DNA from 3 places in the Micromonospora sp. NPDC085948 genome. Region 1 is predicted to be linked to each of the others. Evidence: riboswitches for the same ligand, from Rfam matches in the RefSeq annotation. Region 1 holds a riboswitch; each other region holds the start of a gene.

Evidence for each region. Region 1 has a riboswitch for cobalamin ahead of bluB (5,6-dimethylbenzimidazole synthase). Riboswitches for the same ligand answer to the same signal wherever they lie in the genome.
Region 2: another riboswitch for cobalamin. It lies ahead of AB0O48_RS15530 (ribonucleoside-diphosphate reductase subunit alpha); the one in region 1 lies ahead of bluB (5,6-dimethylbenzimidazole synthase).
Region 3: another riboswitch for cobalamin. It lies ahead of cobN (cobaltochelatase subunit CobN); the one in region 1 lies ahead of bluB (5,6-dimethylbenzimidazole synthase).

Annotation. Positions count from the first base shown of each region.
Region 1 is NZ_JBFBJW010000006.1:147,661-151,549, reverse strand. It holds gene AB0O48_RS18095 (bifunctional 5,10-methylenetetrahydrofolate dehydrogenase/5,10-methenyltetrahydrofolate cyclohydrolase) at 1-708, shown strand, start outside; gene AB0O48_RS18090 (alpha/beta hydrolase) at 1,029-1,730, shown strand; cobalamin riboswitch at 1,826-2,026, shown strand; gene bluB (5,6-dimethylbenzimidazole synthase) at 2,055-2,681, shown strand; gene AB0O48_RS18080 (vitamin B12-dependent ribonucleotide reductase) at 2,737-3,889, opposite strand, start outside.
Region 2 is NZ_JBFBJW010000005.1:62,529-66,417, forward strand. It holds gene AB0O48_RS15530 (ribonucleoside-diphosphate reductase subunit alpha) at 1-1,619, opposite strand, end outside; cobalamin riboswitch at 1,815-2,032, opposite strand; gene AB0O48_RS15535 (L-fuconate dehydratase) at 2,597-3,889, shown strand, end outside.
Region 3 is NZ_JBFBJW010000009.1:99,733-103,621, forward strand. It holds gene AB0O48_RS22700 (inositol monophosphatase family protein) at 1-491, opposite strand, end outside; gene AB0O48_RS22705 (DUF5919 domain-containing protein) at 488-748, opposite strand; cobalamin riboswitch at 1,029-1,158, shown strand; gene cobN (cobaltochelatase subunit CobN) at 1,489-3,889, shown strand, end outside.

The DNA of each region.
Region 1 (3,889 bases):
GCCATCAAGCAGCGCCAGGCCGCCGCGCTCGGATTCGCCTCCCCGCACGTGCATCTGCCCGCCACCGCCACCCAGGCCGAACTGCACCAGGCCATTGCCCGCTTCAACAGCGATCCCGCCGTGCACGGACTGCTCGTGCAGTACCCCGTGCCGGGGCATCTGGACTACGACGCGGCGCTGCTGACGATCGACCCGGACAAGGACGTCGACGGCATGCACCCGCTGAACATGGGGCGTCTCGCCGTCGGCCTGCCCGGCCCGCTGCCGTGCACCCCCGCCGGCATCGAAGCCCTCCTGGCGTACCACGAGATCCCCGTCGCCGGTCGTGAGGTCGTCATCCTCGGTCGCGGCGCCACCCTTGGCCGCCCCCTGGCGATGCTGCTCGCCCAGAAGCGCCCGACCGCCAACGCCGCCGTCACCGTCGTCCACACCGGCGTGCCCGACTGGGACCGCTACACCCGCCGCGCCGACATCCTCGTCGCCGCCGCGGGCGTACCCCGGATCGTTCGGCCTGAGCACGTCAAGCCCGGCGCCGTCGTCATCGGCGCCGGCGTCCGCTACGAAGGACGGCGCCTCCTACCGGACGTGGACGAAGCGTGCGCCGAGGTCGCCGGCGCCATCACGCCCCGGGTCGGCGGCGTCGGTCCGACCACCGTCGCGATGCTGTTCCGCAACGCGGTACGCGCGGCCGAGCGCGCGAGCGAGTAGCCCGGCAGGTGCGTCGGGGGAATTGCGGACAACCGCACCGCCACGGGCGCGAGTTTGCTATCCAGCGGCGCTCAGCAAGCAATACGGGAATGAGCTTGGATTCGGCCCGAGCCAGGCAACGTGTTGTTGATCACGAGCACACCGCCGCCGATCGGGCTTGTGGCTCGGCTCATAGTCATCCGCGCCTTGCTACCCAAAAGTAGCGGCATATATTTCCGCTGTCCTCGGTCGAGATGGGGCGCTCCGGTGATGCACGACGGCGTGGTCGACGACGAACTCCAGATCCGATCATTTGAATACATGCGGGCAGGAACATCATCTTGAACAGCATTCCGTCGCTTCTTCTCGTGCACGGTGCCTGGCACGGGCCCTGGGTCTGGCAGTCGCTCATCGAGCAGTTTCCGGATATCGACATCCACACCGTCGCGCTACCCAGTAGCGGCAACGACCCCGCTGCCCTCGGGGACCTCTACGACGACGCGGCCGTGGTCAAAGCCGCCGTCGCCGCCATCGACGGACCGGTCGTGGTCGTCGCCCACTCCTACGGTGGCGCACCAGTCACGGAGGCGCTCGCTGCCGCGGACAACGTACGCCGAATCGTTTATCTCGCCGCTTTCCAGCCGGATGTCGGCGATTCGCTCTTCTCCACCGCCGGCGGCGTTGCTCCGCCGTGGTGGGAGGTTCACGAGCGGACGGACCTGAAGGGCAGGGGTCACATCGAACCGTCGCAGCCCCGAGAGGTCTTCTACAGCGACGTCGATCCGGAAATCGCGGAACAGGCCGTTGCACGACTCGGGCTCCAGTCCTGGGCCTCGACGCAGCAGCCGCTGACCGAGGCCGCGTGGCGCACCATTCCCAGCACCTACCTCATTTGTGCGGCCGACAACGCTCTTCCGCCCTTCGCGCAGGAGCTCATGGCCAAGCGGGCCGAGCGGGTGTTGCGCATGAACTCCTCGCACTCGCCGTTCCTTTCTCAGCCCGCCGAGCTGGCCGCGCTGATCCGGGCGGAACTTTCCGCCTGAGGCAGACGGCGCGGGTAGCGGCCGTCGACCGGCCGGACATGCGACCGGGCGACGGACCGCCACCCCGTAGGCAGGGGCGGCCGCTATGCTGCGCAATGGCACAAACGTTGCGAGGTGCCCCGCGCGAGTGGGGAGAATCGGGAAGCCGGTGTGAGTCCGGCACGGGCCCGCCGCGGTGACCGGGGAGCTGCCACCCACGCGTACCAGACGCAGCCACTGGCCCTGAGGGGCTGGGAAGGCGGGTGACCAGCGGAGATCCGGGAGTCCGAAGACCGGCCTCGCGTCATCGTCCCGTCAGGGGCGCGAGCGCAGCGGGAGCCTGCCTTGAACAACGGACTCTACGAGACCATCCACCGCCGTCGGGACGTACGTGCCCAGTTCACCGGGGCGCCGATCCCCGCGGATACGTTGGATCGGATCCTCACGGCGGCGCACGCCGCGCCGAGCGTCGGTCTCTCCCAGCCCTGGGACTTCATCCTGGTCCGCGATCCTGAGCTGCGGCAGCAGTTCCACCGGCACGTGGAGCGGGAGCGGGACACCTTCGCGGCCACTCTCGACGGTGCGGCGGCGGAACGCTTCGCCCGGATAAAGATCGATGGCGTACGAGAGTCGACGTTGTCGGTCGTGGTCACGTACGACCCGGAGCGGGGTGGGCCGGCCGTGCTCGGCCGTCACGCGATCGCCGACGCCGGCCTCTACTCGGTCTGTCTGGCGATCCAGAACCTGTGGCTGGCCGCAACCGCCGAGCAGCTCGGGGTCGGCTGGGTCTCGTTCTACCGGGAGCCGTTCCTGCGCGACCTGCTCGGCATCCCGGCCACCGTCCGCCCGGTGGCGTGGCTCTGCCTCGGCCCGGTCACCCATCTGGAGGAGACGCCGGACCTGGAGCGGCACGGCTGGCGTCAGCGACGTCCGCTGTCGTCGGTGATCCACCAGGATCGCTGGTCCGAGTGACCCGCACACAAACGAGCCCCGGGCGCGCGAACGCCCGGGGCTCGTCGCTGACGTGTCAGCTACAGCCGCTGGTGGAGCCGCAGCCCTCGCAGACGTAGCAGCTACCGGCGGGGCGCATCTTCGTACCGCAGGTGAAGCAGAGCGGCGCGTCGGCGGCCTTGCCGATCACGGCCTCCAGCAGTTCGGTGCTGGAACCCACGCTCGGAGCCGGCTTGGCGGCGGCCACGTCGGCCATCTCCTGGGCCGGCTGGGCGACGGCCTCCGACTTGGCCGGGGCCTCCACCGGAGCCGAGGACGCCATCGCGGTGAGCTCCGCGCCGGTGACGGCGGCGGCCTCCGCGTCGGCCTCGGCCCGCAACTGGGCGGCCCGCTCCGAGGCGGTGAAGATGCCCAGCTCGGCGCGGCGCTCGTAGGGCAGGAAGTCCAGCGCCAGGCGACGGAAGATGTAGTCCATCACCGAGGCGGCCATCCGCACGTCCGGGTCGTCGGTCATGCCGGCCGGCTCGAAGCGCATGTTGGTGAACTTGCTGACGAACGTCTCCAGCGGCACGCCGTACTGCAGGCCGATGCTGATGGCCACCGAGAAGGCGTCCATCACGCCGGCCAGGGTCGAGCCCTGCTTGGACATCTTCAGGAAGACCTCGCCGAGGCCGTCGTCCGGGTAGGACGACGCGGTGAGGTAGCCCTCGGCGCCACCGACGGAGAAGCTGACCGTCTCGGACGGGCGCTTCTTCGGCAGGCGCTTACGCACCGGCCGGTACTCGATGACCTTCTCCACGGCGGCCGGCGCGGCCTCGACCGCGGCCGGCTCGGTGGCCTTGTTGGACTTGGCCACCGAGAGCGGCTGACCGACCTTGCAGTTGTCCCGGTAGATCGCCAGCGCCTTGAGGCCGAGCTTCCAGCCCTCGAAGTAGATCTTCTCGACGTCCTCGACGGTGGCCGCCTCCGGCATGTTGACCGTCTTGGAGATGGCGCCGGAGACGAACGGCTGGATGGCCGCCATCATCCGCACGTGACCCATCGGGGCGATCGTCCGCTCGCCCATGGCGCAGTCGAAGACCGGGTAGTGCTCCGGCTTGAGGCCCGGGGCGTCCACCACGTGGCCGTGGTCGGCGATGTGCTCGACGATCGCCTCGACCTGCTCCTCGGGGTAACCGAGGCTGCGCAGGGCGCGCGGCACCGTCTGGTTGACGATCTGCATCGAGCCG
Region 2 (3,889 bases), on a different contig from region 1:
AGGTCGGCGGAGGTCTCCAGCGCGGTCAGGTACAACTCCTCGCTGATCCGGGTGGACAGCTCCCGCGCGGCCGGTGAGTCGAACGGCAGCCGCAGCGCGAAGAAGACGTCCTGAAGGCCCATCAGCCCGAGCCCCACCGGCCGCCAGCGGGGGTTGCTCGCCGCCGCCTGCTCGGTCGGGTAGTAGTTGATGTCGATGACCCGGTCCAGGAAGGTCACGGCGGTACGGACGGTGGCGCGCAGCCGCTCCCAGTCGATGCCGCCGTCGCTGAGGTGCGCGGCGAGGTTCACCGAGCCGAGGTTGCACACGGCGGTCTCGGCGTCGCTGGACACCTCGATGATCTCGGTGCACAGGTTGGACAGGTGCACCACGTTGCCGTCCTCGGCGGTCTGGTTGCACAGTCGGTTCGCGGCGTCCTTGAAGGTCATCCACCCGTTGCCGGTCTGGGCGAGGGTGCGCATCATCTTGCCGTACAGCTCCCGCGCCGGGACCTGCCGCACGTGGCGGCCCTGCGTCTCGGCCTGCCGGTACGCGGCGTCGAACCGCTCCCCCCACAGGTCGGGCAGCTCGGGTACCTCGTGCGGGTCGAACAGTGACCACATCTCGTCGGCCTCGACCCGGCGCATGAACTCGTCCGGGATCCAGTTGGCCAGGTTGAGGTTGTGGGTGCGGCGGGCGTCCTCGCCGGTGTTGTCCCGCAGTTGCAGGAACTCCTCGATGTCCGGGTGCCACGGTTCCAGATAGACGCAGGCCGCGCCCTTGCGCCGGCCGCCCTGGTTGACCGCGGCGACGCTCGCGTCCAGTGTGCGCAGCCACGGCACGATCCCGTTGGACTGCCCGTTGGTGCCGCGGATCAGTGCACCCCTGGACCGGACCCGGGAGTACGCGATGCCGATGCCGCCGGCGAACTTGGACAGGTTGGCGACCTGGGCGTACCGCTGGTAGATGGAGTCCAACTCGTCGCGCGGAGAGTCGACCAGATAGCAGGAGGACATCTGGGTGTGTCGGGTGCCGGAGTTGAACAGTGTCGGCGAGCTGGGCAGATAGGCCAGGCTGGACATCAGCCGGTAGAAGCCGACCGCCTCGTCCGGCGTCTGGGACAGCCCGCAGGCCACCCGGAGCAGCCAGTACTGCGGGGTCTCCAGCACCAGCCGGCTGGTGGGGTGACGCAGCAGGTACCTGTCGTACACCGTGCGCAGGCCGAAGTACTCGAATCGTCGGTCGCCGTCGGGATCGACAGCGTGGTCGAGCATCGGGGCGTGGGCGGCGACGAACGCGGCGGTGTCGTCGGCGACCAGGCCCTCGGCGTGGCCGATCCGGATCGCCGCGCTGAACGAGGTGACGCCCTGTCGACGCACCTCCTTGTCGACGTAGCCGGACAGCAGCCGGGCGGCGAGGCGCGAGTACTGCGGTTCCTCACCGATCATCTCGGCGGCGGTCTGGATGGAGAGCCGGTCCAGCTCGGCCGTCGTCGCGCCGTCGTACAGGCCGCTGATCGTGCGGGTGGCGACCCGCATCGGGTCGACGTCGGCCAGGTCGTCGGCCCACCGCTCGACCGCACGGACGATCTTGTTGACGTCCACGGACTCGGTGGTGCCGTTGCGCTTGCGCACCTGCATCGGCGTGCGCCGGACGGCCGCGTCGCCGCTGACCGGGACTGCCTCGGTGACTGTCACCACTCACTCCTCGCGAGTTCGAGACCTGATGGCCCCTCGAACGCGTGGAGACGGACACCAACGGACGCCACGCCGGCACGGCGTGGGTCAGGTGGCGTCGGCCGTCCCACGCGGCCTCGGACCGCCGCCCACCCGGGTGCGGGTACGCGGCGCGCTGGCAGGTCTTCGGACTCGTGGGCACGACCGGGTTGGCCGGTCTCCTACTGGCCGTCGCTTCCCAGACCGCTTCGTGGCCCAGTGCTTCTGACGGCTGTCGTTCCCACTCACCGCTGCGGGACAGTCCCGGATTTCCACCGGGTTCCCTCTTGCCTCGACCACTCCGGATGAGCGGCCGAACCAGCTGCGTTCGACACCATATATAGGGACGCTGCGGTTGTCACACCCCACATGTCGGTCTCGGGCGTGTCGACGGCGACCTCCGTGACGGTCATCACCGGCCACGCCGACCAGGCCGAGTCGCGCCGGGGCGCGGTGGACCGACACCCGCGCGGCGCGCGGTACACGAGCAGGTGTCGACATTCGGAAAGGTGTGATGTATTAAGTCTTTAGATGTAAGGATCCCTACCTATACTTAGGCGTCAATGTAGTTATCCGGAGTGGACATCTAATCTTCTGAACCACTCCTCATATCTCGCACCACCGTCCCCATCGGGCCGGCGGTGCCGCAGCAGTGCCCGGGCCGACGACGAGGTGCCGCCCGTCGAAGGTGCCTACCAGCGCGGCGAATGTTGGTACCACCGCATTCAGGGCTCGCGGATCGGGTACGGCGATCACGGGGACCGCGCACCGACGAATCTCCAGCACGAAGAAACATTGGATGTCTTCGATACCCGACGGATCGACGTCGTTGACGCGTCGGATCGACCCTCCGTATACTCCCAGAGATCATCTGATCTTTAGCCTAACCGGGCGAGGAGCGCATGCCGCAGATCACCGCCGTCACTGTCGAGGACGTCCGCTTCCCCACCTCCCTGACCGCTGACGGCTCCGACGCCATGAACAAGGACGGCGACTACTCGGCGGCCTACGTCGTCCTGCACACCGACGGCGTCGACAGCAGCGGTGCGCCACTCGCGGGCCACGGCCTGACCTTCACCATCGGCCGGGGCAACGACATCGTCGTCGCGGCGGCCGTCCATCAGGCACAGCGCCTCGTCGGCGTGGACGTCGCGACGATGGCGGCGGACATGGGCGCGGTCTACCGTCTGCTCACCTCCGACTCGCAACTACGCTGGCTCGGCCCGGAGAAGGGTGTCGTGCACCTGTCGCTGGCCGCCGTCCTCAACGCGTCGTGGGATCTGGTCGCCCGGGTCGCCGACAAGCCGCTGTGGCGGCTGCTCGTCGACATGTCCCCCGAGCAGCTCGTCGACATCGCGGACCTGCGCTACCTGTCCGACGCGCTGACCCGGGACGAGGCGCTGGCCATCCTGCGGGCCAAGGAGAGCACGAAGGCGGCCCGTCTCGCCGAGCTCGACCGGACCGGCTACCCCGCCTACACCACCTCGGCAGGCTGGCTCGGCTACGGCGACGACAAGCTGCGCCGGCTGTGCCAGGAGGCGGTGGACACCGGCTACGGCTACGTCAAGCTGAAGGTGGGCGCCAACCTCGACGACGACATCCGCCGGTGCGGCATCGCCCGGGAGATCCTCGGTCCGGACCGCAACCTGATGATCGACGCCAACCAGGTGTGGGACGTCGGTCAGGCCATCGAGTGGGTCAAGGCCCTGGCGCAGTTCGAGCCACTGTGGATCGAGGAGCCGACCAGCCCCGACGACATTCTGGGCCACGCCGCCGTGCGCCGCGCCGTCGCTCCGATCGGAGTCGCCACCGGCGAGCACTGCCACAACCGGGTGATGTTCAAGCAGTTGTTCCAGGCCGAGGCCATCGACTTCTGTCAACTGGACACCGGCAGGTTGGCCAGCATCAACGAGATCGTCGCCGTGCTGCTGCTCGCCGCGAAGTTCGACATCCCCGTGTGCCCCCACGCCGGCGGTGTCGGGCTGTGCGAGATGGTCCAGCACGTGTCGGTGCTCGACTACGTCGCGATCTCGGGAGATCTCACCAACCGGGTCACCGAGTTCGTCGACCACCTGCACGAGCACTTCACCGACCCGTGCATCATCCAGGACACCGGCTCGGGCAGCGGTTACGTCCTGCCCAGCCAGCCCGGTTACTCCACCCGGATGCGCCAGGAGTCGGTCGAGCTCTACCGG
Region 3 (3,889 bases), on a different contig from region 1:
CGGCTGGCGTCGGCACCGACCGCGTAGTCGCCGATGGCGACGACGGCGTCCCGGAGATCGGTGACCTGGCTGGCGCAGATGCGTCGGTTGTCGGCATAGGCGCCGTGCCCCTGAACGGCGTGGTAGCGGGTGCCGAGGAACGGCAGGTCGATGACGCCGAGGACGGCGTCTGTGCCGTGCAGGAGGCCGAGGGAGATCGCGCACAGGGGTGAGCCGTGGACGAAGTTGACGGTGCCGTCGACGGGGTCGAGTGCCCAGGTCAGTTCGGTGGCGTCGCCGCTGCCGCCATACTCCTCGCCGAGGAAACCGATGTCGGGCGCCGTGGCGGCCAGATGCTCGCGAACCGCTCGCTCGATGGCGTAGTCCACCTCGGACGCCATGTCACGGTCACCCTTGAAGGTCAGCGCGCCGGGCTGGAGCGTCCGCATCAGGTCGTGTGCCAGGTCAACGGCCTCCTGTGCGAGGGGGAGGAGGCGGGCGTGGTCGGTCATAGCTGGCGGCTGCGCTCCCAGAGTGAGGTGAACATCTCGTCGAATATCGGGTAGAGGCCGGAGGGACTCGTGTCGCGTTCGATGACCATCGTCGGGCAGTCGACGCCCCGCATCCGCGGTAGGTAGTGCTGGACGACGCAGAGTCGGTCATCAATCAGAAGCACGTTGGCGCGAATGGACTCGTCGTAGACGCCGATGGCCAGGTGGTCTCGGACACCTGCGGGGAGTGCACGCCCGTTTTCTCGGCTGGCTGTCACTGACTCGCCGGCCGCGCCGCTTCGAGCACGAGTAACCCAGGGCTGACCCCGTGGGTGCTGAATCGTCTACGACATCAGCTCCAGAGGGAGTCACACAGACACTCGGCTCCCTCTGCGGGATCACTCCGCCACCGGCCAATCAGCTCGCCGTCTCGTGGTCAGGCAACCCCGCGCACCTATATTTTCCCAGGTCAATGTGATGAGCGGGGCCGGGCGGTGCCAGGGCCGGCGTTGACCGGCGGCGGAGGGGTGTGGCAGCATTCGCGGCCTGACGGCAGTGAAGGAAGTCGGTGCGATTCCGACGCGGTCCCGCCACTGTCACCGGGGAGCGATCCCCCCTCGTGAGTCACGACCGTGTGTCTGCGGTTGGAAGGCCGGGGGAGAGCGTCGATCCGGAAGCCAGGATACTTCGGCCGTCGGGATGTACCCCAGGGCGTGGACACCCGAGGAGGACCCGATGACGCACAGCGTCTCATCCATTGACGATCATCGTCATGAGCCGTTTGGCGGGCACTGCACCGCGCCCACAACCGGCCGGCCCCGCACGTCCCGGCCCGGCCGTCGCGGCGTGTGCCAGACCGCTGGCTTCCGGTACCGCTGACCTGGGCGTCTGGCGCTGACCGGCCCCGACGTCCGCGTCGCTGAGCCCGGCCGAGCCGTCGTACCGGCTGACGCCGCACCCACCCGCTTCGTCCAGGTCGCCTCCGTAGCGGCCAGGGCGTCACTCTCCGGAGCCCGCCGTGCGCATCCTGCTGCTCTCCACCGCCGACACCGACCTGCTGGCCGCCCGCGCCAGCGGCGCCGACTACCGGCTCGCCAACCCCGCGCGGGTCGCCGCCGACGAGGTGTCCGCCCTGCTCGACGGGGTCGACCTCGTCGTCGTACGCCTGCTCGGCGGTCGGCAGGCGTGGCCGGACGGCCTCGCCGCGGTGCTCGCCACCGGTGTGCCGACGGTCGTGCTCGGCGGCGAGGCGCTGCCCGACGCGGAGCTGATGGCCATCTCCACAGTGCCGTCCGGGGTCGTCACCCAGGCGTTGGCGTACCTCGTCGAGGGTGGGCCGGACAACCTCGGGCAGCTCGCCCGGTTCCTCTCCGACACGGTGCTGCTCACCGGCGAGGGGTTCGCCCCGCCCGCGCCCACCCCCGCGTACGGCGTGCACGGCGAACACCCGACCGACCCGCAGCGGCCCACCGTGGGCATCGTCTTCTACCGGGCGCACGCCCTCGCCGGCAACACCGAATTCGTCGACGTCCTCGCGGACGCGGTCCACAACGCCGGCGGCAACCCGGTGCCGATCTTCTGCGGCTCGCTGCGAGGGCTGACCACCGGCGCGGGACCGCTCGGGCTGTTCGCCCGCTGCGACGCGCTGCTGGTCACCGTGCTGGCCGCCGGTGGCGCGGTCGCCGCGGACGCCTCCGGGGGCGGCGACGAGGACGCCTGGGACGTCGGCGCCCTGGCCGCCCTGGACGTGCCGATCATCCAGGCGCTCTGCCTGACCAGCACCCGCGAGCAGTGGGCCGGCAGCGACGCGGGGCTGTCCCCGTTGGACGCGGCGATGCAGGTGGCCATCCCCGAGTTCGACGGCCGGATCGTCAGCGTGCCGTTCTCGTTCAAGCAGATCGACGCCGACGGCCTCTCGGTCTACGCGGCCGACGCCGACCGGGCCGCCCGGGTCGCCGGGATCGCCGTGCGCCACGCCCGGCTGCGGTACGTGCCCAACGCCGACAAGCGGGTCGCCGTGGTGCTCAGCTCGTACCCCACCAAGCACTCCCGGGTCGGCAACGCCGTCGGGCTGGACACCCCGGTCTCGGCGGTCCGACTGCTGGCCGCGTTCGCCGAGGCCGGCTACCACCTGGGCGACGCGCCGGTGCCCGACGACGGCGACGCTCTGATCCACGCTCTGATCGCCGCCGGTGGTCACGACGTGGAGTGGCTCACCCCGGAGCAGCTGGCCGCCGCCGAGGCCCGGATCCCGGGGCAGACCTACCGGCGGTGGTTCGACCAGGTGCCGTCCGAGCTGCGGGAACGGATGCGGGAACACTGGGGTGAGCCGCCCGGCCAGCTCTACACCGAGGGCGGGGACATCGTGCTCGCCGGGCTGCGCTTCGGCAACGTGGTGCTGCTGATCCAACCGCCGCGCGGCTTCGGGGAGAACCCGATCGCCATCTACCACGACCCGGACCTGCCGCCGAGTCACCACTACCTGGCCGCGTACCGCTGGCTGGCCGCCCCGGTCGCCGACGGCGGCTTCGGCGCGGACGCCGTGGTGCACCTGGGCAAGCACGGCACCCTGGAGTGGCTGCCCGGCAAGGGCCTCGGCCTGGCCGCCGACTGCGCCCCCGACGCGGTCCTCGGTGACCTGCCGCTGGTCTACCCGTTCATCGTCAACGACCCCGGCGAGGGCACCCAGGCCAAGCGCCGCGCGCACGCCGTGGTCATCGACCACCTGGTGCCGCCGATGGCCCGCGCCGAGACCTACGGCGACCTGGCCAAACTGGAGCAACTGCTCGACGAGTACGCCACCGTGCAGGCCCTCGACCCGGCGAAGGTGCCCACCGTGCGGGCGCAGATCTGGGACCTCGTCCGCGCGGCGGAGCTGCACCACGACCTGCACGCCGAGGCGATGCCCGACGCGGACGACTTCGACGAGTTCGTGCTGCACCTCGACGGGTACCTCTGCGAGGTCAAGGACGTGCAGATCCGCGACGGGTTGCACATCCTCGCCGACGCGCCCACCGGTGAGCCCCGGGTCAACCTGGTCCTCGCGGTGCTGCGCGCCCCGCAGATCTGGGGTGGCGCCCGTGCCCTGCCCGGCCTGCGGCAGGCGCTCGCCGTCGCGTACTCCCTCGACGAGCAGGAGCTGCTCGCGGCACCGGGCGAACGACTGGCGGTGCCCACGGAGCTGACCGACGTGGTGGACGGGCCGGCCGGCACCGCCGCCGACGCGGTCGACCTGATCGAGGCCCTCGCCCGGCGGTTGGTTATCGGGATGGAGACGCTCGGCTGGGACGCCGAGGCCGTCGACGCGGTGGTTGTCGAGGTGACCGGCCAGTCGATCCCGGACGTCGCCGCTGTGCTGCACTTCGCCGCCACCGAGCTGGTGCCCCGGCTGGACCGGACCACCGACGAGCTGACCAATA